DNA from 4 places in the Pseudoduganella albidiflava genome. Region 2 is predicted to be linked to each of the others. Evidence: predicted binding sites of a transcription regulator. Region 2 holds the regulator's gene; each other region holds the start of a gene.

The links. The regulator FNR, encoded in region 2, switches genes on or off when oxygen is low (the NO sensors DNR and NnrR bind a similar motif). The targets are predictions, from matches to a motif close to TTGATNNNNATCAA.
Region 1: the regulator FNR is predicted to act here: its motif matches at 4,138-4,151, upstream of EYF70_RS30415 (OmpW/AlkL family protein).
Region 3: the regulator FNR is predicted to act here: its motif matches at 4,313-4,326, upstream of oxc (oxalyl-CoA decarboxylase).
Region 4: the regulator FNR is predicted to act here: its motif matches at 1,974-1,987, upstream of EYF70_RS25155 (isocitrate lyase).

What each region holds. Positions count from the first base shown of each region.
Region 1 is NZ_CP036401.1:7,307,537-7,314,737, reverse strand. Features, by position in the region: gene soxA (sulfur oxidation c-type cytochrome SoxA) at 1-82, opposite strand, end outside; gene soxZ (thiosulfate oxidation carrier complex protein SoxZ) at 88-411, opposite strand; gene EYF70_RS30435 (SoxY-related AACIE arm protein) at 411-869, opposite strand; gene soxX (sulfur oxidation c-type cytochrome SoxX) at 866-1,348, opposite strand; gene EYF70_RS30425 (xanthine dehydrogenase family protein molybdopterin-binding subunit) at 1,377-3,560, opposite strand; gene EYF70_RS30420 ((2Fe-2S)-binding protein) at 3,557-4,057, opposite strand; gene EYF70_RS30415 (OmpW/AlkL family protein) at 4,217-4,840, shown strand; gene EYF70_RS30410 (DUF2244 domain-containing protein) at 5,049-5,510, opposite strand; gene EYF70_RS30405 (hybrid sensor histidine kinase/response regulator) at 5,601-6,806, opposite strand; gene EYF70_RS30400 (chemotaxis protein CheB) at 6,842-7,201, opposite strand, start outside.
Region 2 is NZ_CP036401.1:7,012,371-7,019,571, forward strand. Features, by position in the region: gene EYF70_RS29175 (SDR family oxidoreductase) at 1-482, opposite strand, end outside; gene EYF70_RS29180 (hypothetical protein) at 546-1,016, shown strand; gene EYF70_RS29185 (response regulator) at 1,044-4,193, opposite strand; gene fnr (fumarate/nitrate reduction transcriptional regulator Fnr) at 4,376-5,134, shown strand; gene EYF70_RS29195 (FixH family protein) at 5,285-5,791, opposite strand; gene ccoG (cytochrome c oxidase accessory protein CcoG) at 5,802-7,187, opposite strand.
Region 3 is NZ_CP036401.1:6,252,408-6,259,608, forward strand. Features, by position in the region: gene EYF70_RS26000 (class I SAM-dependent methyltransferase) at 1-630, shown strand, start outside; gene EYF70_RS26005 (PAS domain-containing protein) at 635-1,081, opposite strand; gene frc (formyl-CoA transferase) at 1,161-2,411, opposite strand; gene oxc (oxalyl-CoA decarboxylase) at 2,507-4,213, opposite strand; gene EYF70_RS26020 (Crp/Fnr family transcriptional regulator) at 4,372-4,980, shown strand; gene EYF70_RS31195 (hypothetical protein) at 5,216-5,365, shown strand; gene EYF70_RS26025 (2-dehydropantoate 2-reductase) at 5,434-6,450, opposite strand; gene EYF70_RS26030 (fumarylacetoacetate hydrolase family protein) at 6,467-7,201, opposite strand, start outside.
Region 4 is NZ_CP036401.1:6,034,764-6,041,964, forward strand. Features, by position in the region: gene EYF70_RS25145 (TerD family protein) at 1-454, opposite strand, end outside; gene EYF70_RS25150 (toxic anion resistance protein) at 524-1,669, opposite strand; gene EYF70_RS25155 (isocitrate lyase) at 2,160-3,743, shown strand; gene EYF70_RS25160 (hypothetical protein) at 3,773-4,060, shown strand; gene gdhA (NADP-specific glutamate dehydrogenase) at 4,123-5,466, shown strand; gene EYF70_RS31270 (hypothetical protein) at 5,944-6,906, shown strand; gene EYF70_RS25175 (hypothetical protein) at 6,963-7,201, opposite strand, start outside.

The DNA.
Region 1 (7,201 bases), 300 kb from region 2:
GTGCAAACGCCTGTGCCGATGCGGCCAGCGCCGCCAGTGTCATCACAAGCAGCGCGGCCGCCGCGGGCTTCATCGCCTTCATGGCCCTCATGGCGTGACGGCGAGCGCCATGCGCTCGGTCTGCGAAAAGCCGTTGTCGCCGCTCCAGGTGAACTCCAGCGTCCCGCTCACCGTCGCCACCGTGAAAAACGCGATGTACGGATTGGCGGCGATCGCCGGATGCAGCTCGGCGGCGAACACCTGCTCGCCCTCGTACTTGCAGGTGAACTGGCGGATGATGTCCTGCGGTACCGCCTTGCCATCGGCCCCCGGACGATAGCCCGACTCCATCGGATGCGAGATCAGCGCGCGAATCTCGATCACCTCGCCCGCCCGCGCCGTCTTCGGCATGTGGATCAGCGCCCTGGCCATTACGTCGCCTCCCCTTCGATGCAGGCCGCCAGCGTGACGATCACGTCCACCGTTTGCTGCCAGCAGCTGCCGTCGCTCATCTTCGCCACGGCCACCAGTTTCTGCGATGTGGCCAGGCGAATGCGGGTCGATACCTGCGCCTTGCCCGCACGCGGTCCCAGCGTAAACTTCACCACGTCGGTTTCCGGATTCTTTTCGTTGAAGATGGCGATGCCGGTCACGTGATCCTGCGGCGTGAGCGGGCTGTCGACGCGGACCGTGACCGGCACCGCATTGCCGTTGTCGATCAGCTGGGCGATCTCGAACGTCACGCGGCCGGTTTGCGGCAGCTTGTTGCCCGTGTAAGCCGAAATCGCGGAAGCCATCTGTTGCGGCGTGGCGGCCGCCGGGCGCACCAATACCAGCAGCGTGCCGGCGGCCAGCAACTGGCGGCGATAGAGGTCTGGCGGCTGGTTCATGGCGTGTCCTTCAGCGTGGACAGGTAGGCTACGACATCCTCGATTTGCTGGGCGCTCAGGATCGTCTTGCCCGCATGGGCAGGCGCCACGCGTGCCAGCCCTTCGGTGCGGAAGTAGGAGGGCATGATCGTTTGCGGATTCAGGCGCGAGGAGTCCGCGATGCGCAGGCGCAGTTGCGGGACTGTCCAGCGCGCGCCGGCGCCGGCCAGGCTCGGCGCCAGGTCGCCCTGGAAGCGCTCCTCGGGTATCGGCGCCGAGTGGCACAGCAGGCAGAGGCCCACATGGCGGTCGGCCACGATGGCGCGGCCGCGCTGGGGATCGCCTGCCGTGGCGCCGGGCAGCGGGTTCGGGATGCCGTCGAGCGCTTGGGCATGGGATGCCAGCGCCAACAACACCGGGGACAGACCCCTGGCCACCGTTGCCAGCCACGGGGAAGCGGCAACAGTATCGGGGTCAGTCCCCTCGGTCATTGCCGTCATGCTCCCCCTGGCCTCAGGCCATCGCACGCTATGCTTTCTTGAGGCTGTGGTTCTTCAGCGGCAGGTCGCGGATCCGCTTGCCGGTGGCGGCGAAGATCGCGTTCAGCACGGCCGGTGCCGCCACGGCGATCGTCGGTTCGCCCACGCCGCCCCAGAAACCGCCGGAAGGCAGGATGATGGTCTCCACCGCCGGCATCTCGTCCATCTTCATCACCTGGTAGGTGTCGAAGTTGGCCTGTTCCATCTGCCCATCCTTCACCGTGCACTCGCCGTACAGCGCGGCCGACAGGCCGTACACGAACGAGCCTTCCACCTGCGCTTCGATCTGCTGCGGGTTCACGGCGTGGCCCGGGTCCGTGGCCGCCACGATGCGGTGGATCTTCAGCTTGCCGTCCTTGTCCACCGAGACTTCGGCGCAGGCGGCCACGTAGCTGCCGAAGCCATGGGTTTGCGCCAGCCCGCGGTAGACGCCTTTCTTCGGTTTCTTTTGCCAGCCGATCCGCTCGGCCACCGCGTTCAGCACGGCCAGGTGCTTCGGGCTGTCCTTCATCAGCTTCCGGCGCAATGCCAGCGGGTCCTGCTTCGTGGCGTGCGCGATCTCGTCGATGAAGCATTCCAGGTAGATGGCGTTCTGGTTCAGGTTGACGCCGCGCCAGAAGCCCGGCGGCACCGGCGGGTTGCGCATCGCATGGTCGACCAGCAGGTTCGGCACCGTGTAGCCGATCGACGCGTCCGTGCCCGGCGCATTCAGCCCCTGGAACACGGCGCCATCCTTGCCGTTCTTCACATTGCCGGGGAACAGGGCCGCCACGATCGACTGGCCCGAGATGCGCATGTGCAGCGCCGTGAGGTTGCCCTGCTTGTCCAGCCCGGCCGTCAGCTTGCACTGCGTGACCGGGTGGTAGCGGCCGTGCAGCATGTCTTCCTCGCGGGTCCAGATCAGCTTGACCGGCGTACCGGGCATCTCCCTGGCGATCTGCACCGTCTGGCGCACCCAGTCATGCACCGCGCCGCGCCGGCCGAAGCCGCCGCCCAGGTGGATCTTGTAAACGTCGCACTTGTCCTGCGGCAGGCCGGCCGCTTCGGATGCGGCAGCCAGCGCCGCTTCGCCGTTCTGCGTGGGCGTCCACACCTCGCAGCGCTCCGGCGTCCAGCGCGCGGTGGCATTCATGGTCTCCATCGTTGCGTGGTTCTGGTGCGGATACGAATACACGGCCTCGATGCGCCGCGCCGCGCCGGCCAGCGCCGCCTTCGCATCGCCGTTCGCATTGCCCACCGCCGCTTCCGGCGCATCCAGCCCGGCCTTCAGCGTGGCCGCCACGTCCTTGCTGGACAGGCTGGCGTTGGGGCCCTTGTCCCACTCGATCGGCAGCGCGTCGAGCGCGGTCTTGGCACGCCACCAGGTATCGGCCACCACGGCCACGGCGGAGTCGCCCACCTGCAGCACCTTCTTCACGCCCGGCTTGTCCTTGATCGCATCGGCATTGAAGCTTTTCACCTTGCCGCCGAATACCGGGCAATCCTTGATCGCCGCGTTCAGCATGCCGGGCATCGTCAAATCCATGCCGTAGACCTGCTTGCCGGTGGTCTTGTCGACCGTGTCCAGGCGCGCGAGGCGCTTGCCGGCGATCTTCCAGTCTTTCGGGTCCTTGACCGCGATGTCCTTGGGCGCTTCCAGCTTGCCGGCCGCCTCGGCCACCTTGCCGTACGTGACGGTGCGGCCGCTCGGTGCATGCGTGATCACGCTGCTTGCGGCGCTGCACTCGCTGGCCGGCACGCCCCACTGCGCGGCCGCCGCCTGCACCAGCATCATGCGCGCGGCGGCGCCGCCCTTGCGCACGTACTCATGCGAGCCGCGCACGCCATTGCTGCCCCCGGTCGAGAAGCTGCCCCATACGCGCTGGCGGGCCAGGTTCGCTCCCGGTGTCGGGTATTCCGTGGTGACCTTGCTCCAGTCGGCGTCCAGCTCTTCGGCCACCAGTTGCGCCAGGCCGGTCAGGGTGCCCTGCCCCATCTCGGAGCGGGCGATGCGGATGATGATCGTGTCGTCCGGTTTCACGACCACCCAGGCGTTGACTTCCGGCGACTGCGCGGCCCGTGCCTGCGCGGCGAACGGGATGTGGAAGGCGACGACGAGGCCGGCGGACTGGCCCAGGAAGCGGCGGCGCGCCGGGCTGGCAGGGCTGGCGAGGCGGGTGTCGATGGCGCTCATGCCTTGCTCCCTTCGCGGTGTTCGATGGCCAGGCCGGCGCTCTTCGGATCGCCGCCGCGCGCCACCACGTGGATCGCCTTGCGCACCCGGTTATAGGTGCCGCAGCGGCAGATGTTGGTCATCGCCATGTCGATGTCGGCATCGGTGGGCCTGGGTTTTTCCTTCAGCAGCGCGGTGGCGGCCATGATCATGCCGCTCTGGCAAAAGCCGCATTGCGGCACGTCCAGCGCGGCCCAGGCTTTCTGCACCGGGTGCGAGCCATCCGGCGACAGGCCTTCGATGGTGACGATCTTCATCTGCTCCGTCACGGTGGACACGGGCCGCACGCAGCTGCGCATCGCTTCGCCATCGATGTGCACGGTGCAGGCGCCGCACTGGGCAATGCCGCAGCCGTACTTGGTGCCGGTCAGGCCGAGCTGCTCGCGCAGCACCCACAACAGCGGTGTATCGTCTTCCGCCTGGAATTCGCGGACCTGTCCGTTGACGTTCAGCTTCATGTCTGTTCTCCTGAAGAGGTTGGGTGCGCAGCGGAAATATATTACTTGGTTTTTACCTATCTGTATTCGTTCCGGCAATTTTGACTTGTATCAAAGTTTTTACAGATGAGCTTCCCTACACTGGCGCCGCCATCACAGTGAAAACAAAGAGGAAGCATCATGAAAAAAGCCATTCTCGGCATCATCGCCATCACGGCCGCCATGCTCGCCAGCCCGGCCATCGCCCAATCGCGGGACACGTCGGCAAACTGGCTGGTGCGCGCCCGCGCCGTGCACATCGATCCGTCCGACAAATCCAGCCCGGTTGCCGGCAGCGGCGCGGCCGATCGCATCGGTGTCGAAAGCAGGACAATTCCCGAACTCGACATTGCCTACTTTTTCACGCCGCACTTCGCGGCCGAACTGGTGCTCACCTGGCCGCAGAAGCACGAGGTGTATCTCGACGGGCAGGCCATCGGCACCTTCAGGCACCTGCCGCCCACGCTGCTGGCGCAGTACCACTTCACCCCGGATAGCACCGTGAGCCCCTATGTGGGCCTGGGCCTCAACTGGACCACCTTCTCGAAGAACAGGCTGCTGGACGGCCAGGGCAGCCTGGAGCACGACAGCATCGGCCTGGCGGCGCAGGCCGGCATCGACTTCAAGCTCGACCGGAACTGGTCGCTGAACGTGGATGTGAAGAAGGTGCGGCTGCGCAGCGATGTGCTGATCGGCGGCGTGAAAGCCAGCAAGGTCAAGGTCGACCCGGTGCTGTTCGGCGCCGGCATCGGCTACCGCTTCTGAGAAGGCGCTGAGGAGGCGAATACAGCGTTTCAACCTGGCGTATCTCCAAGCCTTTGCCTGCCCCCGGTTCGCCAGCGGCAGGTTTTTTTACAGATATCTGGGACGAAAATCGAGTTTCCTCAAACCGGGGTCAGACCCCGGTTTTTGGCAATAATTTCCTGAAAACGGGGTCTGACCCCGGTTGTGGGAAATACGGGGTCAGGGATGCTTATTGCGCGAGCTGTTCGCGCAATTCCCGCGCCAGCGCGCGCCGCGCTTCCTCGGGCAGCCAGGTGCCGACGTCGACGGTAACGCCGCGCGCGACGAGCCGGATCGGGTCGCGCCGCCGTTGCGGCGCTTCGATGCGCACCCAGCAGGGGTCGAGCTGGATGGTGGAGGCGCGGCCGCCGCGCACCTTTTCCACGAACAGCATGTCATGCTCGTGGACGATGCGGTCGCAATCGGTGGCATGCCGGCTGTAGACGATAAAGGCGGCGGTGACGGCGATCATTTCCAGCACGGAAAATACCAGCACGTACCAGGCGCCCTGCAGCGTGAAGAACAGGCCCACGCCCAGCGACAGCCCGAGCAGCGCGGCCCACACGGCCACGGTCTGGCGCGGCGTCAGCGAACAGTTGCGCCGTACCAGCCATTCCCGCCTGTCGCCATCGATGGGCCAATCGCGTTTCACCGTGCGCCCTCCTTCGCCATGCATTGTACGAAAGGCGGTAAAAGGCGTCAGCACGAAAGAACCGGCGGCGCGGTCGCCTCGGGAAATCGTTCAGGCCGGCCGTTCCTCGCGCGGCAGCACCAGCGTGAACACGGAGCCCTCGCCCGGCCGGCTGGCCACCGTCAGCGTGCCGTGGTGCGCCTCGGCGAGTTGCCGCGAGATGTACAGCCCCAGGCCCAGGCCGGACGGCACGCCATTGCCGGCGCCCCGCTCGTAGGGCAGGAAGATACGGGCCTGCATCGCCTCGTCGATGCCGGCACCCTGGTCGATCACGTCGATGCGGGCCTCGGTTTCGGTGGCCGAGAGGCGGATGCGCACCGGCTTGCCACCGCCGTAGCGCAGCCCGTTGGTCAGCAGGTTGACGATCACCTGCTCGATGCGGAACTCGTCCCACCAGCCGCTCACGGTGTCGGGCGCGTCCAGCTCGAACGTGGTGCCGGCGTCCTGCGCCTGGCGCGCCAGGTCGCCCGTGAGCCGGCGCAGCATGGCCTGCAGCTCGGTCCAGGCGGGGCGGATCGACAGCACGCCGCTGCGGATGCGCGATACGTCCAGCATGTCGTCGATCAGGCGGATCATCGCCTGGATCTGGCGGCCGTCGCCCTCCACCATCTTTTCCAGCGCTTCCTTGCCGAACGCTTCGAGGTTGCCCCGTTCGAGCTGCATCTTGCGCATCTGCGTACCCAGGAACAGCGTGTTCAGCGGCGTCCTCAGTTCGTGCGCCACCATCGACATGAATTCGTCGCGCATGCGCAGCGCGTAGCGCAGTTCTTCCTGGGCGGCGCGCAGTTCGTTCATCGTGGCATGCTGTTCCTCGACGCGGCGGCGGATCTCCATCCGCTGGCAATGCAGGTCGACGAACACGTTGACCTTGCTGCGCACGGCGTCCGGATCGAGCGGCTTGTAGAGGAAATCGACGGCGCCCGTTTCATAGCCCTTGAACGCGTAATTGAGTTCCTTGCCGGCCGCGCTGACGAACACGATCGGGATATGGCGGGTCTTGTCCGTGCCGCGCATCAGTTCGGCCAGCTCGAAGCCATCCATGCCCGGCATCTGCACGTCCAGGATGGCCAGCGCGAAGTCGTGTTCGAGCAGCAGCGCCAGCGCCTCTTCGCCGGACATGGCCTGGTACACGGCGCGGTTGTCGGCCCGGATGATGGCGTTCAGGGCCCGCAGGTTCTCCGGCAAGTCGTCGACGATCAGGAGCTTCGTCACGCTACCGGTGCCCCTCTCCGCGGGGATTCCAACCGAGCTGCTCATCAATCCCATGCTGCACTCCTTGTTGGGCACACTATTCATTGCTCTTTCTCCATCGACAGTTGCAGCAGCCTGCGGATATCGCGTAGCGGCAGCACCAGGTCCGGCGTGCGCAGCCGGATCGCTTCGTTCGGCATCACGCTCACTTGCGCTTCCGCCGGGTCCTGCACCACCGTCAGCCCGCCCGCCGCGCCGATCGCGGCCAGGCCCGCGGCGCCATCCTGGTTGGCGCCGGTGAGCAGGATGCCCATCAACCGCGGGCCGTACACGTCGGCCGCCGTTTCCATCGTGATGTCGATCGCTGGCCGGGCAAAATGCACCGGCGGTTCGAGGCTCAGCGAGAACACCCGGTCGGCCTCGATCGACAGGTGGTAATCGGCCGGCGCGAAATACAGCGT
Region 2 (7,201 bases):
ATGGTGGCCAGCATGCGGAACAGGCGGGCACTGGCGCCCTCCGGGCCGTACACCAGCGACGGCTGCACGATGCGGGAGCGCAGCGGCAGCGTGGCGAGGAAATCGTCCGCCGCCTTCTTGCTCAGGTGGTACGGCGTGGTGGCCGCTTCGTCCGCGCCCAGCGCCGAGACCTGCACCACGAGGCGCACGCGGGCCTCGGCGCAGGCGGCGAACAGCGCGCGCGGCGTTTCCGAGTGCAGCCGCGCGAACGTCTGCCCGCGCGACTCGCGAATGATGCCCACCGTGTTGATCACCGCGTCGACGCCGGACAGGCGCGCCACCCAGTGCGATTTTTCGCTATCGTGGGCGAAATCGGCCGCGATGAAGTCGCAGCCGGGCTGGCCGCGGCGCCCGGCGCACACCACGCGGTGGCCCCTGGCGCGCAACAGCGGCAACAGGCGGGAACCGAGAAAACCGGTCGAACCGGTGAGCAGGATCAGCATCGGAGGTCCTCGTCGTCATGAGGGACCCAGTGTACGAAGAATTGCAAATATTTGGAGGACAGCATGGACGATTGGAAGCAGGTCATCATCAAGGGCATGATGCCGGGTGCACTGGCCAGCCTGGCGTCGACAGGCGCGCTGGCGCTGCGCTCGAAGCAGGAAACCGGCAGCCCGTATGCGGGAGCGAACGCGGTCAGCCACATGGTGTGGGGCGACAGGGCCTTCGTGCATGACGAGCCCACCTGGAAATACACGCTGACCGGCTATGCGATCCACCATGCCAGCTCGCATTTCTGGGCCAGCATCTTCGAGCAGGCCGCCGGCAAGATCTTCGACAAGCCCGGCGTGGCCTCCAAGCTGGCCTCGGCGGCGGCGGCATCGGCGGTGGCCTGCTTCGTCGACTACAAGCTGACGCCACAGCGCCTGCAGCCCGGCTTCGACGTGCGCCTGTCGAAGCGTTCCCTGGCGCTGGTGTATGGCGCTTTCGCCATCGGCCTGGCGGCCGGCGCGCTGTTCAACCATCGCAACCGCTAGCGTGGCGCGGCGCAGGTACGCCAGCGCCTAGCTTTCCGCCATCTCGGCCTGGTCGAGCCACGCGCGGCCCGCTGCCAGGACCAGCGCCAGCTCATGGCGTACGGCCGCGAAATGCGGCGCCAGTTCGCTGGCGGGCAATTCCGCGATCGCCAGTTCCGCATCCATCGTGGCCCGGATCAGGCGTTTCGCCCCCAGCACGCCGATGGCGCCGCGCAGCGCGTGGAAGGTGTTCGCCGCCGCCTGCACATCGCCGGCCGCGAGCGCGCGGTCCGCTTCGTCGGCCGGCGCCATGCCGCCTTCCAGGGCGCTTTCCACCATCCTGCGCATCAGCGCCCGGCCTTTCGGATCGCGGCCCATCACGCGCCCCAGGCTGTCCATGCTGAACACGGGTTCGCCCCCTTGCGCCGCGGCTGGCTCCACCAGCGGGCCAGCCGCCTTGGCCGCCGGCGGTGGCGTTTCGGCCGGCCTGCGCCGCGCCGGCAGGTGCCGCTCGATCACCATCATCATCTCGTCGACGACGACCGGCTTGGCAATGAAGTCGGTGATGCCGGCCGCCATGCAGCGTTCCCGCTCGGAGGCCAGCACGCCGGCCGTCATCGCGATCACCGGCAGGCGCAGCGCCAGTTCCGAGCGGATCGCGGCAGTTGCCGAAAAGCCGTCCAGCACGGGCATCTGCATGTCCATCAGCACGATGTCGTAGCGCTGCGCGTCGATGCGCAGCACGTCCAGGGCTTGCTGGCCGTCGCCGGCCACGTCCAGCGTGGCGCCGGCATGTTCCAGGATGCCGCGCGCCACGGCCTGGTTCAGCGGATTGTCTTCCACCAGCAGGAAGTGCACGCCTTGCAGGCGGTTCGCATGGCCCTGGGCGTTGGCGGGCACCAGTTCGCCGCCGCCGCCCTTTGCCGCCAGGGCCTGGTGCAGCGCATCGAACAGCGTGGAACTGGTGATCGGCTTGACCAGTACCGCATCGGCTTCCGCGCTTCTTGAAATCTGTTCCAGGCGTTCGCGCGCAAAGGCATTGAGCATCACCACGATCGGCTGCCGGTGCCCGTCGGCCTCGCGCCGGATCGCCGCGGCGGGGGCATTCCCGTCCGGGCCGCTCATGTGCCAGTCGGCCAGCACCACGTCGTATGGCCGGCCGGTGCGCATGCGGAACGTGAACATCGCCAGCGCGGCACTGCCGGAATCGACCAGGTCCGCCTCCCACCCCCAGGTGCGGATCAGGCGGCCGATCAGGTTGCGGCTGGTGGCATTGTCGTCCGCCACCAGCACGGCGAGATGGCCGGCGGCCGGCTTGCGCGGCGCCTCCAGCCGCGGCAGCACGCCGAATGGCAGCGTGAACCAGAAGCGGCTGCCCTTGCCCGGTTCGCTCTCGACATGGATTTCCCCGCCCATCAGTTCGATCAGCCGGCGCGTGATGGCCAACCCCAGCCCCGTGCCGCCGAAGCGGCGTGTGATGCTTTCGTCGGCCTGCGTGAACGCCTGGAACAGGTGCGACAGCTGTTCCGGGTTCATGCCCATGCCCGTGTCGCGCACTTCGAAGCCCAGCACCGCGTCGGCCTCTCCGCCGCCGTGCTCCACCAGGCTCACCTCGACCACGACCTCGCCGTGCGCGGTGAACTTGATCGCGTTGCCGGCCAGGTTCACCAGTACCTGTTGCAGCCGCAGCGCATCGCCCCGCAGCAGCCGCGGCACTTCTGGGTCGACCACGATGGCCAGCTCCAGTTCCTTTTCGCCGGCGTTCATCGTCATCGTCGTGGCCAGGGTGCTCATCGATTCGTCCAGGTCGAATTCGACGGGCGACAATTCCATCCGCTGCGCCTCGATCTTGGAAAAATCCAGCACGTCGTTCAGGATGCCCAGCAGCGAATCGCCGGCGGTGCGGATCATGTGCAGGTACTTGCGCTGCTGCGGCGCCAGGTCGGTGTTCTGCAGCAGTTGCGCCATGCCCAGCACGGCATTCATCGGCGTGCGGATCTCGTGGCTCATGTTGGCGACGAAATCGCTCTTGGCGCGGTTGGCCGCCTCGGCCCGGTCGCGTGCCCGTTCCAGCTCGGCGGCGCGGGTTTCCAGCTCGGCCATCAGGTCGCGGGCGTGGGCGTCGGCCGCCTCGCGTTCGCGCATCAGGTCGTTGAAGGCCCCGGTCAGCTCGCCGATCTCGTCGCGCGACGTGACCGGCAGCGGGGCGAAGTGCCCCGGCGTGCCGCGCAAGGTGCCGATCGCATCGCGCAGCCGCATCAGCGGCGACATCAGCCGCAGCGTGATAAAGGTGATGACGGCCGCGGTGACGAGCGAAGCCAGCGTGCCCCACAGCGCAAGCCGCACCAGCAGGTCGTCGAACGGCTCGAACGCTTCCTCGGCAGGCAGGTTGGCGATCAGGATCCATGGGACGGTCTTCAGGCGCTTGTAGCTGAGCAGCGCGCGCACGCCGCGGCCGTCGGTGCTGATCGTGGTGCCTTCGAACCCTCCGCGGATCGCCAGCACGGTGGCGGCATAGCCTTCCTGGCCGCGTGGCTTCAGCAGGCGGGCAGGGTCCGGGTGCACCACGTAGACCGATGGTTCGTAGCCGGTGACGATGTAGTAGTAACCGGTGCGGCCCACCTTGGCCGTGCGCAGGTGGCCCAGCAGGTTGTTCTTGTACAGGCGCAGCACGCCGATCAGCACGCAGGCCACCTCGCCTTCCTCGCTGAGCACGGGGGCGACCATCTGCACGACAGGTTGCCGGTTCGCCCTGCCGATCACCGGTTCCGCGATCAGGGGCGCCTTTTCCTGCATGACCCGCTGGAAGTACGCGCGGTCCGTGACGCTGACGCCGGGGCGGCCCGGCAGCGCGGGGATATCGGCCACGATGGTGCCGGCCGGGCTGACGACGATGATGTCATCGAACAGGCGAAGGACGGCGCGGTAGTCGTAGTGGGCACGCAGCGCGGGCGGATCGGCGCAGATGTCGCCGGGCTGCCAGCGTGCCGATTCGGCAACGATGTCACGCAGCAGCGTCATCTTTTCATCCACCTCGAGCGCGGTGCGCGCGATCAGCGCATCCTGCTGGGCAAACAGCACGCGCGTGAAATCCTCCTGCATGCGCCGGGCCTGCAGCACGGTGACCAGCGCGATCATCACGATGCACGTGACGGTCGTCGCCAGCGCGACTTTCGCTTTGATACCAAGCGGACGCATTGTCTCCCCCGCCCCGATGTTGTCGGGACACTATGCGCCGCTTCCCCGCTGGCGCACTGTGCGGAAGGGCACGCAAGCTGCAAGTTGCGCGGTTGCCCGGACAGCGGGATCGAGGCGGGATCGAGGCGGGATCAAGTACACTGGAGGTCAACCGACAATGGACGATGACATCGGACCCGACAATGATGCATGAGCTGCCATCCCTGACCCTGCCCGGCGCCACGATCGAGATCCTCAAGGCACGCTGCTCGACCTGCAGCATGCACCAGCTGTGCCTGCCGATGGGGCTGGACATGGGCGACATGGACAAGCTGGACAAGATCATCGGCCGCCGCCGCAAGGTGCAGAAGGGCGAGAACCTGTTCCGTATCGGCGAGCCGTTCACGAACCTGTACGCGATCCGGCTCGGCCATTTCAAGACTTACCAGATCAACGCCAACGGCGAAGAACAGGTGACGGGCTTCCAGATGGGCGGCGAACTGCTGGGCATGGACGCCATCAGCACCGACAGGCACTATTGCAGCGCGCTGGCGCTGGAAGACAGCGAGGTCTGCGAGATCCCCTTCGCCAGCCTGGAACAGCTGCTGGTGGACATGCCCACGCTGCTGCGCCACTTCCACCGCATGATGAGCCAGGAAATCACGCGCGAGCAAAGCGTGATGCTATTGCTGGGCAATATGCAGGCGACACAGCGCTTCGCCGCCTTCCTCGTCAACCTGGCTTCGCGCTACGAGGCGCGCGGCTACTCGAGCACCGAGTTCCAGCTGCGCATGTCGCGCGAGGATATCGGCAACTACCTGGGGCTGACGATCGAGAGCATCAGCCGGCTGCTGAACAAGTTCAAGAAGCAGGGCTTGCTGATGGTGGCGAACCGGGAGGTCAAGGTGCTCGACCTGCCCCGGCTGAAGGCAATCACGGCGGGGACCGAGACCTGCGCGTGATGCCGCTTAGATAAGCCCACCCCAAGTGCAAATGCCGGGGTCAGACCCCACGGGTCTGACCCCAGTCCTTCGCCTTTGGGGTGAATGCATGCGCTTCCACCGGTATTCGCCGGCCAACCGATGCAGCTTGATGCAGCAGCGGCGCCTGCTTTATTCCGAAGCCGCCAGCGTCAATTCACGCTCCACCGGCCACTGCCACTGCCCCTCCAGGCGCCAGGTGCGCCGCTCGTCTTCCACCAGCACGGTCCAGCGGCTGCGTTCGAGCAGCGGCAGCGGCACGGCGAAGCTGCCGCCGGCATCGGGCCGCACCAGGAGCCGCAAGTCCTTCTCCGGCTGGGTGGCGTGCGCCAGGTGCACGTGCAAGGGCCCGGGCAGCGGCGCGCTGGCCGATAGCCGGCCGTGCAATACCCCGTGCGCGGCATCGTAGCGCAGGGCGGCGGCGGCATGCAGCGCGGCGGCGGTGCGGTCGCGCCGCAAATCCTGGTTGATCGCCTTGCCCCGCTTGTAATAGTCGCCCACCACCAGCGCGTCCTGCTGCGCGAAGGCCAGCCAGCCGGTATAGAAGCCGGCCACCAGCACGGCGGCCGGGCCGGCCATCAGGAGCCAAGGCCAGCGCTCGCGGTACCAGGGCGTGGCGGACATCGTCATCGCTTGCATGGTCATCTCCTCAGCGCGGCACGATGAAGACCGCGGGTTCTTCGACGGCCAGGCGCGCATCGTCCAGCGCCGTCAGCGTGAATGTGATCGGGTTCGAGCCGGTCTTGCCCGCGCCCCGCAGTGCCTCCCCTGGCACGCGCACCCGCACCGGCACGGCGCGCGTTTCGGTGGCGGCCAGTGCCACCACGTCGTCCGTCGCCAGCGCCAGGCCGGGCAGCCCGGCGGCCGCGATCCGGTAGCGGTGCGGCTGCTCCGAGGTGTTCATGATCTGCAGCCGGTACACGTTCTCGATCGCGCCGCCGTCCACTTCGCGGCCCATCGAACCGCGGTCGCGGATCACGTCCATCTTCAGCGGCGTGCGGGTGGCCAGCGCGAAGCCGACCGCCAGCGTGATGGCCAGCAGCGCCGCGCCGTACGCCAGCACGCGCGGGCGCAGTGCCCGCTGGCGGATCTCTGCCGGCGCCAGGTTCGCCGTCATGGCCCGGTCGGTGCTGTAGCGAATCAGGCCGCGCGGCTGGCCGACCTTGTCCATTACGCTGTTACACGCGTCCACGCAGGCGGCGCAGCCGATGCATTCGTACTGCAGGCCGTTGCGGATGTCGATACCGGCCGGGCAGACCTGCACGCACATCGTGCAATCGATGCAGGCGCCGCCCGTGGCCTTCTTGCCGCGCGGTTCACCGCGCCCCGTGTCGTAGGTGATGATCAGCGTGTCGCGGTCGAACATCGCGCTCTGGAAGCGGGCGTACGGGCACATGTACTTGCACACCTGCTCGCGCAGCCAGCCCGCGTTGCCGTACGTGGCGAAGCCGTAGAACAGCACCCAGAACCATTCCCACGGCCCCAGCGCCAGCGTGGCGATTCCGGTGCCCAGTTCGCGCACCGGGGTGAAGTAGCCGACGAAGGTGAAGCCGGTCCACAGCGCCACGGCGCCCCAGGCGAGGTGCTTGGCGACGCGCTTGCCGAACTTGCGGGCGGACGGGCCTTGCCGGTCCAGCGCGATGCGGGCGGCGCGCGACCCTTCGATCCTGCGCTCGATCCACAGGAAGATCGAGGTATAGACCGTCTGCGGGCAGGCGAAGCCGCACCACACGCGGCCCGCCACCGCCGTCACCAGGAACAGCCCCCAGGCGCAGATGATCAGCAGCGCCGCGAGGTAGATGAAATCCTGCGGCCACAGCACCAGGCCGAACAGGTAGAACTTGCGCGTGCCCAGGTCGAACAGCACGGCCTGGCGGCCGTTCCACACGAGCCATGGCGTGCCGTAGTAGGCCAGTTGCGTGAGCCACAGGCACAGCCAGCGCAGGCGCGCATAGCGGCCATCCGTTTCGCGCGGATGGATCGGCTGGCGCTTTTCATACATCCGGATCACCTGTTCCGGCACGGGGGCGTTCATGGCAGTCTCACTTC
Region 3 (7,201 bases), 760 kb from region 2:
CGCACGGGCCACGCCACCGGCATCGACATCTCGGCGCCGATGATCGCCGTCGCGCGGGCCGAGGCCACTGCCGGGGGCGTGCCTGCCGACTTCGTGTGTGCGGATGCGCAGCAGTACGGGTTCGTACCGGCCAGCTTCGACGCGCTCGTGTCGCGCTTCGGCGTGATGTTCTTCGAGGATGCCGACGCCGCGTTCGCGAACCTGCGCCAGGCGGTGCGCAGCGGCGGCACGCTGCGGTTCTTCGCGTGGCGCACTGCCGAGGAGAATCCGTTCATGACTGCCGCCGAGCACGCGGTGGGCGCGCAACTGCCGGCGCAGCCGCCCCGCAAGCCGGACGATCCTGGCCAGTTCGCGTTTGCCGATGCGGAACGCGTGCACGGCATTCTCGCCGGTGCCGGCTGGCAGGACATCCGCATCGCGCCGCGCGACGTGCCATGCGCGTTCCCGCAGCGCGACCTGGCCCGCTACGCGACGATGATGGGCCCCGTGGGACGCGCGCTGCCGCGGCTCGATGCCGCGGCCCGGGCGGCGATCGTGCCGCAGGCCGTGGCAGCCTTCGCACCGTTCGTCGACGGCGATACCGTGCGCTACACGGCGGCGTGCTGGGACGTGAGCGCCACGGCGCCGTGATCCGTCAGGAAGCCACCGGCTCGCTGCGCGCGGCCGCTTCCAGTTCACGCACGCGGGCCTTCAGGGCCCGCTCCTCGCTCCAGCGCGCGGTATCGTCGCGCACCACGGCGATGACCGACGCCACCTGGCCGGCCGGGTCGTACAGCATGGCGACAGTGAACGCAATCGACAGCGGCTTGCCTTCCTTGTGCAGCGCGGGCACGCGCAGCAGGTCGTTGCCATAGCGCGTTTCACCGGTGGCCGCCGTCTTGTGATAGCCATCCCAGTGGCGCTGCCGCTGCCGTTCGGGAATGATCAGGTCGAGCGAGTGGCCGAGCGCGTCGCTGGCCGTGAAGCCGAAGATGCGCGTGGCGGCATCGTTCCAGAACGTGATCGCGCCGGCCGCATCGCAGACGATGACGCCGTCGCCGATGCCGCGTACCAGCTGTTCGAAGTCGATCTCGGTGGTCATGTGAGCTCCTGAATGAAAAATGCGCGCCTGCTCGTAACAGGCGCGCGAACGGGAAGAACCTGGAAAATCCGACCCGGGGTCAGACGACGCGCTGTTCGTGGAGCGCCGCGATCTGATTCTGGCTGTAGCCGAGCGACTCGAGGATCTCGTCGGTATGTTCACCCAGCAGTGGCGAGCCCTTGATCTCCACCTTCAGGTCCGAGAACTTGATCGGGCTGCCCACGGTCAGGTACTTGCCGCGCTCCTTGTGGTCCACCTCGGCGATGGTGCCGCTGGCGCGCAGCGACGGATCGTTGGCCAGCTCCTTCATCGACAGCACCGGCGAGCACGGAATGTCGAACTTGCGCAGCACGTCCACCGCCTCGAACTTGGTCTTGTCCTTCAGCCATTCCTCGATGGTACCGAAGATGTCGAAGATCTTGTCCTGGCGCGCCTGCGCCGTCATGTAGGCGGGATCGTCGATCCACTCTTCCTTGCCGATCGCGCGGCAGATCGGCGCCCAGGCGTGTCCCTGGATCGTGAAGTAGATATACGCGTTGGGATCGGTTTCCCAGCCCTTGCACTTCAGCACCCAGCCCGGCTGGCCGCCGCCGCCGGCGTTGCCGCCACGCGGCACCACGTCGGAGAAGGTACCGTGCGGGTACTGCGGATACTCTTCCAGGTAGCCCACGCGGTCCAGGCGCTGCTGGTCGCGCAGCTTCACGCGGCACAGGTTCAGCACGCTGTCCTGCATCGATACCGCCACCTTCTGGCCGCGGCCCGTGACATCGCGCGAACGCAGCGCCGTCAGGATGCCGATGGCCAGGTGCATGCCGGTATTGCTGTCGCCCAGCGCGGCGGCGCTGACGGTCGGCGGGCCGTCGTCGAAACCGGTGGTGGACGCCGCGCCGCCGGCGCACTGCGCCACGTTCTCGTACACCTTCAGGTCCTCGTAATGGTGGCCGTCGCTGAAGCCTTTCACCGACGCCACGATCATGCCGGGGTTCAGCTCGCGGATATGCTCCCATGTGAAACCCATCCGGTCCAGCGCGCCGGGACCGAAGTTCTCCACCAGCACGTCGGATTCCTTGATCAGCTTCGTCAGGATCTCCTTGCCCTCGGCGGTCTTGGTGTCGAGCGTCAGCGAGCGCTTGTTACTGTTCAACATGGTGAAGTACAGCGCATCGACGCCGGGAATGTCGCGCAGCTGCGAACGGGTAACGTCGCCCGCGCCCGGCCGCTCCACCTTGATCACGTCGGCGCCGAACCAGGCCAGCATCTGGGTGCAGGCGGGGCCGGCCTGGACGTGGGTGAAGTCGATGATCTTGATGCCTTCCAGTGGCTTGCTCATGGTGCAGTCTCCTTGTTGAGGTCTTTGTTCAGTCGTAGCGGGGCCCCGCGCCGGCATTGGTGATGCCGGCGTCGTGGAAAATCACAGGTGTGGATTTACTTTTTCGCGGCGCTTTGCGGATTCAGGTTCGTCAGGCGCCCGCTTTCGGTGCCGGCCGTTTCATCGATGACGGCGTTGATCAGCGCAGGCTTGCCGGCGGCGATCGCCTCCGAAAGTGCCCGCGCCAGTTCTTCCGGCGTGGTGGCGTGGTAGCCGATGCCGCCGAACGCCTCGATCATCTTGTCGTAGCGGGCATTCTTGACGAATACGGTGGGCGCCACGTCCTTGCCGCCGGTCGGGTTCACGTCCGTACCGCGGTACACGCCGTTGTTGTTGAACACGATGGTGGTGACGGGCAGCTCGTAGCGGCAGATCGTCTCCAGCTCCATGCCGGAGAAGCCGAAGGCGCTGTCGCCTTCCACCGCCACCACCGGCTTGCCGCTGGTGACCGCCGCGCCGATCGCGAAGCCCATGCCGATGCCCATGATGCCCCAGGTGCCCGAATCGAAACGCTTGCGCGGCTGGTACTGGTCGATGATGCTGCGCGCGAAGTCGAGCGTGTTGGCGCCTTCGTTGACCAGGTTGATGTCCGGGTACTCCTTCAGCACGTCGCGGATCGAACGCAGCGCGCTGTGGAAATTCATCGGTACCGGGTTCCTGTCCAGCAGCGCGGCCATCTTCGCCGTGTTCTGTTCCTTGCGCTGGGCGATCGCGCCGAGCCATTCTTCATCCGGCTTGTCGATGCCGGCGCCATCGAGCCCCGCCAGCAGCGCGCCCACGCAGGAACCGATGTCGCCGACCAGCGGCGCGGCGATCGCCACGTTGCTGTCCATTTCCGTCGGCGCGATATCGATCTGCACGAACTGCTTCGGCTTGCCCCAGGTCTTGCCCTTGCCGTGCGCCAGCAGCCAGTTCAGGCGCGCGCCGACCAGCACCACCACATCGGCCTCGGCCAGCACGAACGAGCGCGCCGCGGACGCCGACTGCGCATGCGTGTCGGGCAGCAGGCCCTTGGCCATCGACATCGGCAGGTAGGGAATGCCGGTGCGTTCGACGAAGGCGCGAATGTCGGCATCGGCCTGCGCATAGGCGGCCCCCTTGCCGAGCAGGATCAGCGGCTTCTTCGCGCCCTTCAGCAGTGCCAGCGCGCGCTCCACCGACTCGGGCGCCGGCAGCTGCCGTGGCGCGGCATCGATCACCTTGACCAGCGAGCGCTGGGCGTGGCCGGCCTCGATCGTCTGCGCCAGCAGTTGCGCCGGCAGGTCGAGGTACACGCCGCCGGGGCGGCCGGAGACGGCGGCGCGGATGGCCCGCGCGATGCCGATGCCGATGTCTTCGGCCTTGAGCACGCGGAACGCTGCCTTGCAGTGCGGGCGCGCCACGTTCAGCTGGTCCATCTCCTCGTAGTCGCCCTGCTGCAGGTCGACGATTTCCCGTTCGCTGGAACCGGAGATCAGGATCATCGGGAAGCAGTTGGTGGTGGCGTTGGCCAACGCGGTCAGCCCGTTCAGGAAGCCCGGTGCCGACACGGTCAGGCAGATGCCCGGCTTCTTCGTCATGTAGCCGGCGATGGCGGCCGCGTTGCCCGCGTTCTGCTCGTGCCGGAAGCCGATGAAGCGCATGCCTTCGGCCTGCGCCAGGCGGGCGAGATCGGTGATCGGTATCCCGACCAGGCCGAAGATCGTATCGATGTCGTTGTGTTTCAGCGCATCGATCACCAGGTGGAAGCCGTCGGTGACTTCTACCGATACATTGTGGGTCATGGTTGTCTCCATTTATTGTCGGGGTGCCCGTCGGTTCAGGCGACCTGGCCAGCCGATTCGCCCTGGAACCATCATAGCCAGCGGCTCTGATTTGAATCATTGACCGCGGTCAAGATTCACCGCATGATGACAATCTCGTGTATGTTGGCCGGTTGCACATGACGCTCATCGCAAATCACCCCGAACGCAACATCATTCGCGCACAGCTGAAACAGAACATCGTTCTCAAGGAAATGCGCGACAGCGAAATGGCCGCCCTGGAGCCATACCTGACGGTGACCAATCACCAGAAGGGCGACCTGCTCCTGAACCAGGGCGTGTACGACATGCAGCAGTACTTCATCCTGGACGGCATCCTCAAGCGGCTGGTCACTAACCACGAGGCGAAGGAAATGATCCTGCGCTTCTCCTCCGAGCGCGACATCGAAACCAGCTATGCCGCGTGGTGCCTGAAGACGCCGACGCCGTACAGCATCGTGTGCATGACGAAGGCGCGGGTGGCCAGCATGCCGCTGTCGCAGTGGGTGGATTTCCTGCAGAGCCACAGCACGGTGAAGCAGGCGTTCGAGTACGAGGTGATGAACCTGATGAGCGGCATCATGGCCCACACGATCACGCTGCACCTGCTCGATGCGCCCGGCCGCGTGCACCGCTTCATGCGCAAGTTTCCGGACATGTTCGAGCGGCTGCCGAAGAAGGAGCTGGCGTACTACCTGAACCTGTCGCCCGAGACGCTGAGCCGGCTGAAGCACCAGGGCAAGATCTAGGCATGCAGCGCGGAAACCATGCCTGGGCTCACTGTCCGGTTACCCCAGGCAGCGAACGAAAACAACAGTTTCCTACCGACACTCACTAAATAAATTTGCCTGATTTTTGAGCGCGTTTTCATAGACAGTCATTCACACATTGAATGACCGTTATGGCTGCCGTCAATTGGACCGGGGGTGTACCGCCTTTATAATCAAAGGCATACACGCTTTCAACCATTCAAGGAGCAGCAAAATGAACGGCCTCACTGATACCGCAAAGCAACAGAACAACGACTTCTCCCTCGCAGGCCTGATCGCCCAGTTCTTCCAGCTGGAATGGCGCGACAAGCTGAGCGACCAGCAGCAGGACCGCGAAGAAGCGGCCTACACCTGGGGCCTGTAAGGCTCGAGGGGTCACGAAAACCGGGACGATGCGCTGTCCCGGTTTTTTTTCGTCCGGGCCTGGCGCCGTCAGGCCGCCACCGCCTTGTGCAGCCGCACGCCGCCGCGCGCCTCGGCCATCGACTGCTCCAGCAGCTTCACCAGAGCGTACGCGGAATCGATGTGCGGCGTCGCCGTGCCCGTCATGCGCGCCAGTTCGATCACCGAGCCCACCAGCGCGTCGATCTCCGGTCCCCGCCCTGCTTCGACATCCTGCAGCATCGACGTCTTGTGCTTGCCGATCTTTTCCGCGCCTTCGATACGGCGGTCCAGCGTGACGCGGAAGGCGATGCCCAGCTTGGCCGCCACCGCTTCGGCCTCGCGCATCATGCTAGCGGCCAGGCCGCGCGCCAGCGGGTGCTGGCAAATGTCCACCAGCGTGGAATGCGCCAGCGCGCTGATCGGATTGAAGCTGAGGTTGCCCCACAGCTTCAGCCAGATCTCGGCGCGGATATTCTCCAGCACCGGTGCCTTCAGGCCCGCATGCTCGAAGCAGGCGCCAACCCTGCCGGCCCGCTCGCTCGTGCTGCCATCGAGTTCGCCCAGCGGAAACCGGCTGCCCTCGATGTGGCGGATCACGCCGGGCGACACCAGCTCCGCCGCCGGATAGACCACGCAGCCGAGGATGCGCGCCGGCGGGATGGCCTGCGCCAGCTGCCCGGCGGGATCGACGCTGAGCACCGGCCGCCCGTCGAATTCGCCGCCGTGGCGATGGAAGTACCAGAACGGGATGCCGTTCTGCATGGTCACCACCACGGTCTCCGGGCCGAACAGCGCACCGATGCGGCCAGCGACGTCGGCCACCTGGTGCGCCTTCAGCGCCACGATGACCACGTCCTGCGGGCCCGCGGCCTCGTAGTCGTCGGTGGCGCGCACCTGCGCGGCGATCCGCACCTGCCCGTCGGCCTCGATCAGCCTGATGCCCCGGTTGCGCAGGGCTTCCAGGTTCGCGCCGCGCACGATGAACGTCACATCCTCGCCCGCCAGCGCCAGCCGCGCCCCCACCAGTCCACCGATTGCTCCCGCTCCGATCACTGCGATCTTCATCATCTGCTCCCTGGGTTTACTCGAAACGGTTGGTGAGCCTGCCGATGCCGTCGATCTCCACCACGACGGTGCTGCCCGGACGCATCGAGCCCACGCCGACCGACGTGCCGCACAGCAGCAGGTCGCCCGGTTCCAAAGTCATGTCCTGCGACACGCGGCTGACCAGCTCGGCCGCGGAGAACACCATGTCGTTGACGGGATAGTCCTGCCGCACCTCGCCGTTCAGGATGGTGCGCACCACCAGCATCGCCGGATCGAGCCCGGTGGCGACGACGGGGCCGAACGGGCAGAAGGTGTCGAAGCCCTTGGCGCGCACCCATTGCGGGAATGTGGGATCGCGCCCGATGATCTCGCTCACGGTCACGTCGTTGGCGCAGGTGTAGCCGAAGATATGGTCGGGCGCGTTCTCCACGGACACGCCGCTGCAGCTGCGGCCGATCACGATCGCCAGCTCGCCTTCGAAGGCTACCTTGCCGTCGCCGCGCGGCTTGCGGATCGTGCCGCCCGGCGCCAGGTACGAGGTGGGCGGCTTCATCAGGTACAACGGTTCTTCCGGCGGCGGCAGCCCCAGCTTCTTGCCCAGCGCATGGAAATTGTTCCACATCGCCAGCACCTTGCCCGGCACGACGGGCGTGCACAGCTGCACCTCGGCCAGGTGGATGGCGATGTCCGTGCGCTGCGGCGCATCGAACATGTCGCCCTTGAAAACGCGGATCTTGTCGCCCTCGAGCGTGCCGAAGCGCAAGGTGTC
Region 4 (7,201 bases), 980 kb from region 2:
CTTCGTCCAGGTCGTATTGCGCGATGATTTCGCCGGTATCGTCGTTGTACACCTTCACGTAGGCGTCGTTCACGCGGCCAAAGGTCTGCTTGCGCGCCTCGGCATCGTGGATCGTGACCACGATCGGCATCTCCACAACGCCCGGTTCCACCCTGGCCAGGTCGACGGTGATGACCTCGTCGTCGCCATCCTTGTCGCCCGTGCGGTTGTCGCCGGAGTGCACCACGGCGCCATCCGGGGACTTCGTGTGATTGTAGTAAACGAAGTGGGCATTGCTGAGCATGACCGGGTGGTCGTCCGCGTTCTTCCCGCACAGGAATACTGACGAATCGAGATCGAATGCCTGGCCTTCGGCTGCGTTGACCTTCCAGCCGAGACCGATACGAACACGCTTCAAGCCCGGCGCGGCTTTTTCGAGATTGATGCGATGGCCAGTTTCGAGCATCGTCGACATGGGCTTTCCTTATATGGTGAAAAGAATATTTTCGCTGGAATGCGCAGCCGGATCAATGGCCGCTGCCGGTCATTGCACGCCCGCCTGCGCGCCTGGCGAAAAGCGCGTGATCAGTTCGCGCTCGAGCTCCTGCAGTTTCGGCAGCTCGTCCTTGCGGCGCTGCTGGCCTTCGTTCGATATCTGTTCGAGCTTGTCGAACGCGGACACCAGCTGCGCCTGCACATGCTGGGCGGTTTCCAGGCTGACCAGGGAACGCTGTTTCGCGCGGGCCACCGTTTCGGTATTTTCCAGCAGCATGTCGGCCTGGGCGCGGAATGCCGCGTCGGTGGCATCGTAGGCGGCGTTGGCGACCGCCGCGCTCTGCTTGGCTTCCAGCTGCAACAGGTAGAGCGAGAAGACGTTGCGCCACGCTGGAATGGACACGTTGACGATATCCGTGAACGTGTCCGTCAGCGCGCGGGCATTGTCCTGCGACAGGCGGATCTGCGGCACCATCTGCGTGGCCATCAGCATGGCGCGGCGCAGGTCGTCGATGCGCTTTTCCAGGCGTTCGAGACGGCGCCTGAGCTCGGTGGCCTGCTGCGCCTCGAAAGCGTTGGCCGCCGTGCCCTGCTGCGCGACCGCCTGCCGCAGCTGGACCGCCCAGCCCTCGCCCTTCTTCACGTCGGCATCCAGGCCCTGGTAATAGCTTTCCAGGCCCTTGTACATCTCGTCGAAATCCTGGATGCGCCCCCTGTGCACATTGGCATGGCGCGTCATCTCCGCCACCAGCGTATCCATGCGCGACTCGACCACCTGGTATTGCGACAGCATTTTTTCCTTGACCGAGCCGAACATGTTCGTGACGCGCGACAGCAGGCCGCCCGAGCGCAGCCTGGCCGGATCCAGGCCCTTGGACGTGGCGATCAGTTCGTTCAACTGTGTGCCGAACACATCGGCATCCGACGCCCGCACGGTGCCGAGCAGCTTGGCCGACACCTTCGCCACTCCGGCGCCGGTGGAGCCACCCAGGCTCTCGATGGCCTTGTCATCGATACCGGAGAGATCGACACGGATCACCGGCGCGGCGCTCGCCTCGGGGCGCGCCGCGGGCAGATTGTCCGACGGGCGGGAAGGGTCGAGCAGCGGTGGGAACGCGGGAGCGGAGGCGGAGGCGGGGGCCACGGGCAGCGCGGATGCCGCGTTCGCTTCCTCGTCGGAAAACAGCGGTTTCATAAATTTCCTTCAGGTTGGAGTGACAACATTCACAGCTTACACCGGACCATCCGGCTGGGCGAGCATCGCCATGCGGCCACGGCGGGTTTCCAGGTGGTATCGCGGCCAGGGCTGGTCTCGACGGCAGTCGGGTAAGCGCCCTGTTCCAATCGACCTGGCCCGGATCTTGAATGTGACGCTGCGGTTCCTGCAGCTGAAAATCCATTTCACAATGTGGATTCCAGCCAGACGGGAAACGGCCGGGTCATTTCATTTACTGATTTTTCATGCCGCATCATGAAAAACTTACGATAACCCATTGTTTTTGATCGAAATAAATTCACTCATGTGTCTTATATAAGAGTAGACGCGACCCGGCCAGAAGGTCTATTCTGTGTACATGGAGACGCGCTTGATTCACCGCCTTCCAAAGCAGGCGGTGAACCGGCGCAACGCACAACGACACGACTTTCGATCCGCTTACTCTTACTACTTCTACCGGGAGATTCACATGTCACAGTACCAAGACGATATCCAAGCCATCGCCACCCTCAAGGACAAGGAAGGCAGCGCATGGAATGCCATCAACCCCGAGTCCGCCGCACGGATGCGCGCCCAGAACCGGTTCAAGACCGGCCTCGATATCGCCCGGTACACGGCCGCGATCATGCGCGCCGACATGGCGAACTACGACGCCGATTCCTCGAAGTACACCCAGTCGCTGGGCTGCTGGCACGGCTTCATCGGCCAGCAAAAAATGATCTCGATCAAGAAGCACTTCCAGAGCACCGAGCGCCGCTACTTGTACCTCTCCGGCTGGATGATCGCCGCCCTGCGCTCCGAGTTCGGTCCGCTGCCTGACCAGTCGATGCATGAAAAGACCGCCGTCGCCGGCCTGATCCGCGAGCTGTACACCTTCCTGCGCCAGGCCGATGCGCGCGAACTGGGCGGCCTGTTCCGCCAGCTGGACGCCGCCCCCGAAGGCCCTGCCCGGCAAGCGATCCAGGACCAGATCGACAACCACGTGACGCACGTGGTGCCCATCATCGCCGACATCGACGCCGGTTTCGGCAACGCCGAAGCAACCTACCTGATGGCCAAGCAGATGATCGAGGCGGGCGCCTGCTGCATCCAGATCGAGAACCAGGTTTCCGATGAAAAGCAGTGCGGCCACCAGGATGGCAAGGTCACGGTTCCGCATGAAGACTTCCTCGCCAAGATCCGCGCGGTGCGCTACGCCTTCCTGGAACTGGGCGTGGATGACGGCCTGATCGTTGCGCGTACCGACTCGCTGGGTGCCGGCCTGACCAAGCAGATCGCCTTCACCCGCGAGCCGGGCGACCTGGGCGACCAGTACAATTCCTTCCTGGATGCGGACGAAGTGACGGTCGATTCGATCGCCAACGGCGATGTCGTGATCAAGCGCGATGGCAAGCTGGTGCGGCCGAAGCGCTTGCCGAGCAACCTGTTCCAGTTCCGTCCGGGCACCGGCGAAGCGCGTTGCGTACTCGATTGCATCACCTCGCTGCAAAACGGCGCCGACCTGCTGTGGATCGAGACCGAAAAACCGCATATCGCCCAGATCGGCGGCATGGTGAAGGAAATCCGCAAGGTGATTCCCAACGCCAAGCTGGTGTACAACAACAGCCCGTCCTTCAACTGGACCCTGAACTTCCGCCAGCAAGCCTATGACGCCATGAAGGAAGCAGGCAAGGATGTGTCCGCTTACGAGCGTTCGCAACTGATGAGCGTGGAATACGACGGCACCGAACTGGCGCTCGCCGCGGACGAAAAGATCCGCACGTTCCAGGCCGACGCTGCCCGCGAAGCCGGTATCTTCCACCACCTGATCACGCTGCCGACCTACCATACGGCCGCACTGTCGACCGACAACCTGGCGAAGGAATACTTCGGCGAGCAAGGCATGCTGGGTTACGTGGCCGGCGTCCAGCGCAAGGAAATCCGCCAGGGCATCGCCTGCGTCAAGCACCAGAACATGTCGGGTTCGGACATCGGCGACGACCACAAGGAATACTTCAGCGGCGAAGCTGCGCTGAAGGCATCCGGCAAGCACAACACGATGAACCAGTTCTGATTGAGCCGAACGGCTTGCAGGCCACAAGCTTGCAGGCCAGCCAGCGGTCCTGGGAAAACGCCACTCGAACAGCGGTTCGGGTGGCGTTTTTTATTGCCGTGTCTTCGCAGCGGGAGCTGATTACCGCGTCCGCCGCGGTCCCGCTTTTTTCACCTCCCCGCACCGGCGCCACCTTGGCATCCGGCACGCCAAGCAATCAATTTCATGATTCGACGCCTGCCGCCCACTTAAATTTTGCAATCGACGCTTTTGCCGAAGCATCTTTATTTGTTATGATCGAATTGCTATGCACGACTTTGGTGCGCAATGCACCGTAATGATGCATATCCGCTCTCCGCCGTCTCTCCCGCAGCGACGCCTTTCGTTCTTTGGGATTCACATGAAATACGCATCCGTACACCAGTTCCTGCAGCACGTCGCCGACCGCAATCCTGGCCAGCCTGAATTCCTGCAGGCCGTTACCGAAGTGATGGAAAGCCTGTGGCCCTTCATCGAAGCACACCCGAAATATGCCGAGCAGGGTTTGCTGGACCGCCTGGTCGAACCCGAGCGGGTCGTGATGTTCCGCGTCTCCTGGGTCGACGACCATGGCCAGGTGCAGGTCAATCGCGGCTACCGCATCCAGCACAGCATGGCCATCGGCCCGTACAAAGGTGGCCTGCGCTTCCACCCGTCGGTCACCCTGTCCGTGCTGAAGTTCCTGGCCTTCGAGCAGACCTTCAAGAATGCGCTGACGACGCTGCCGATGGGCGGCGGCAAGGGCGGCTCCGACTTCGACCCGAAAGGCAAGAGCCCCGGTGAGGTGATGCGCTTCTGCCAGGCCTTCGTGAGCGAACTGTTCCGCCACGTGGGCTCGGACACCGACGTTCCCGCCGGCGACATCGGCGTGGGCGGCCGCGAAGTCGGCTACATGGCCGGCATGATGAAAAAGCTCAGCAACCGCGCCGACTGCGTGTTCACCGGCAAGGGCCTGAGCTTCGGCGGCTCGCTGATCCGCCCGGAGGCGACCGGCTACGGCACGGTCTACTTCGCGGACGAGATGCTGAAAACGCGCGGCCGTTCCTTCGAAGGCTTGCGGGTCAGCGTCTCCGGCTCGGGCAACGTGGCGCAATACGCGGTGGAAAAGGCGATGGAGCTGGGCGCCAGGGTCATCACCGTATCGGATTCGAGCGGCACCGTGATCGACGAGGAAGGCTTCACGCCTGAAAAGCTGGCGATCCTGATGGAAGTGAAGAACCATCACTATGGCCGCGTCAGCGACTACGCGGAACGCACCGGCAGCCGCTTCGAAGCGGGCGTACGGCCATGGCACATCCCGGTGGACGTCGCCCTCCCCTGCGCGACGCAGAACGAACTGGATGCGGACGATGCCGCCACGCTGATCCGGAACTGCGTGCTGTGCGTGGCGGAAGGCGCCAACATGCCTTCCACCATCGAGGCGGCGAAAGCCTTCGAGGCCGCCGGCGTACTGTATGCGCCGGGCAAGGCCAGCAATGCCGGCGGCGTCGCCACGTCCGGACTGGAAATGAGCCAGAACGCCGAGCGCATCAGCTGGCCGCGCGAGGAAGTGGATGGCCGCCTGCTGCAGATCATGCAGGGCATCCACGCGGCCTGCCTGAAGTACGGCGCCCGGCCGGACGGCAGCGTCAGCTACGTGGATGGCGCGAACATCGCGGGCTTCGTCAAGGTAGCCGATGCGATGCTGGCGCAAGGCGTGATCTGAGCGACGCGGTAATCAGGGGTTGAACATCACCTGCTACTAACCCCTTACATACACACGCTACCCTCGGGTAGCGTTTTTTTTGTTAATCTCGATATCGCCGCAAGCGCATGCATCTTGCGCAATCAAGCTATTGCAATTAAAAATACAGATGCCTAAATTAGGTACCGCCGACAAACCAACCGCAACGTACTTGCTACTAATTTGCAAGTAAAAAATCGTCTTGGCAGCCCATCTTGAAAGTTACGATAGACAAATATTACTGCAAACATGCGTACGGATCGATAGCGACGCGCATGTACCAAACGTGTAAAACGAAAATTGCCGCAATATCGAACCTAAAGCTCTAGCAAGTCTATCAGATAATAGCAGCGACCAAATTAAGCTCGCCTTATATCAGTAGCAGCACCGGATAAGCTCATGAAAGAATTGATTCGTATAGTTTGAACATGCATTTCGCAACCTTGCCACCAAAGAAAAATGCCGAAAATTATAAGCTCGAGAATACCAGCTCCCAAATCCTGGGACGAGTTTGAGGACATTACGTTATCAGCCTCCAAGCTTCGCTGGGGACATTCCGCTTTTTTCCGACATGGACGCCCCGGTCAACAGCAGCATGGCGTGGATATCTTTGGTGAGGATGAAATGCACAGGACAATCGGAATCCAGTGCAAGAATACTATGGCTACTCTGTCAGAGAAAACATTATTGACAGAGATAGAAAACGCAGAAACTTTTTATCCTCCACTCACGGCTCTGTACATTGCCACTTCCACTGACCGAGACAGCAAACTACAGGAGCGCGCACGGATCATCTCATTCGAACGAATATCCCAGAAGAAATTCCCCGTACATATACTTTTCTGGAATGATGTCACAGGAGATTTAGCCAAAAACGAAGTCGAATTCATGAAGTACTTTGGAGACTTCTTCGTTCACACAGAGAAAAATGTAGCCGGCGATGACAATGATCGGCGTACATTTTCAGTTGATGAGATGGACATTAAAAGACACTCAGCCTTTTCAGGAAAAAGCATTTCGCGACAGAAACTTCTAAATTGGGGATTCATAATTTCTGTTATAGGCTTGCTAGGAATGCTCCTGATATTCGCTAGAATTTTTGGCCCTAATTCTGGAAATTGGGCGCCACTTGCCATGCTTTTCTGCGGACTTGGGCTAACCATAGTTATGTTAGCCCAAGCTCTAGCAAGGAGGAAATTCGAGTATTTCCTCAAAGGAAATTACTATCTAGAAGCAAGCGCATCTGATCGAATTTATCTCAACAGACTCACTGCTACCTGTCCATGGTGCGCATCTCATATGGGCTTAAGCCATTTAGGACCAAAGAACGGAGTGAAGGAAGATATTTTCGTTTGCGAAAAGAATCCTCGTCAGCATAAAATTCTCCTCGACTTTACATTGCTTCCAGAAATGACGGACTGAACAAGGAACGGTGATACAGGAGGAATCGATAATGATGCTCCACGTATAAAGTTTCCCTACGTTTGCTTTCCGCCGCCGGTCAGCGACGTCCCGTGGCCGGACGAAGTACCCGTGCCGGTCCGCGTATCGGCGGCGCTGGCCGCCTCGCCCAGGCCGGTGCCGCCGGCCGCCGCCGAATCGGTCGCGGGGCGCATCCGGTCCGTGGACACCGTGCCGCCCGGCGTTCCGGGCATGCCGGTCGCATCGACACCGTCATCGCGCAAGCCCTTGCCGCCGGGGCCGGTGTTACCCGACT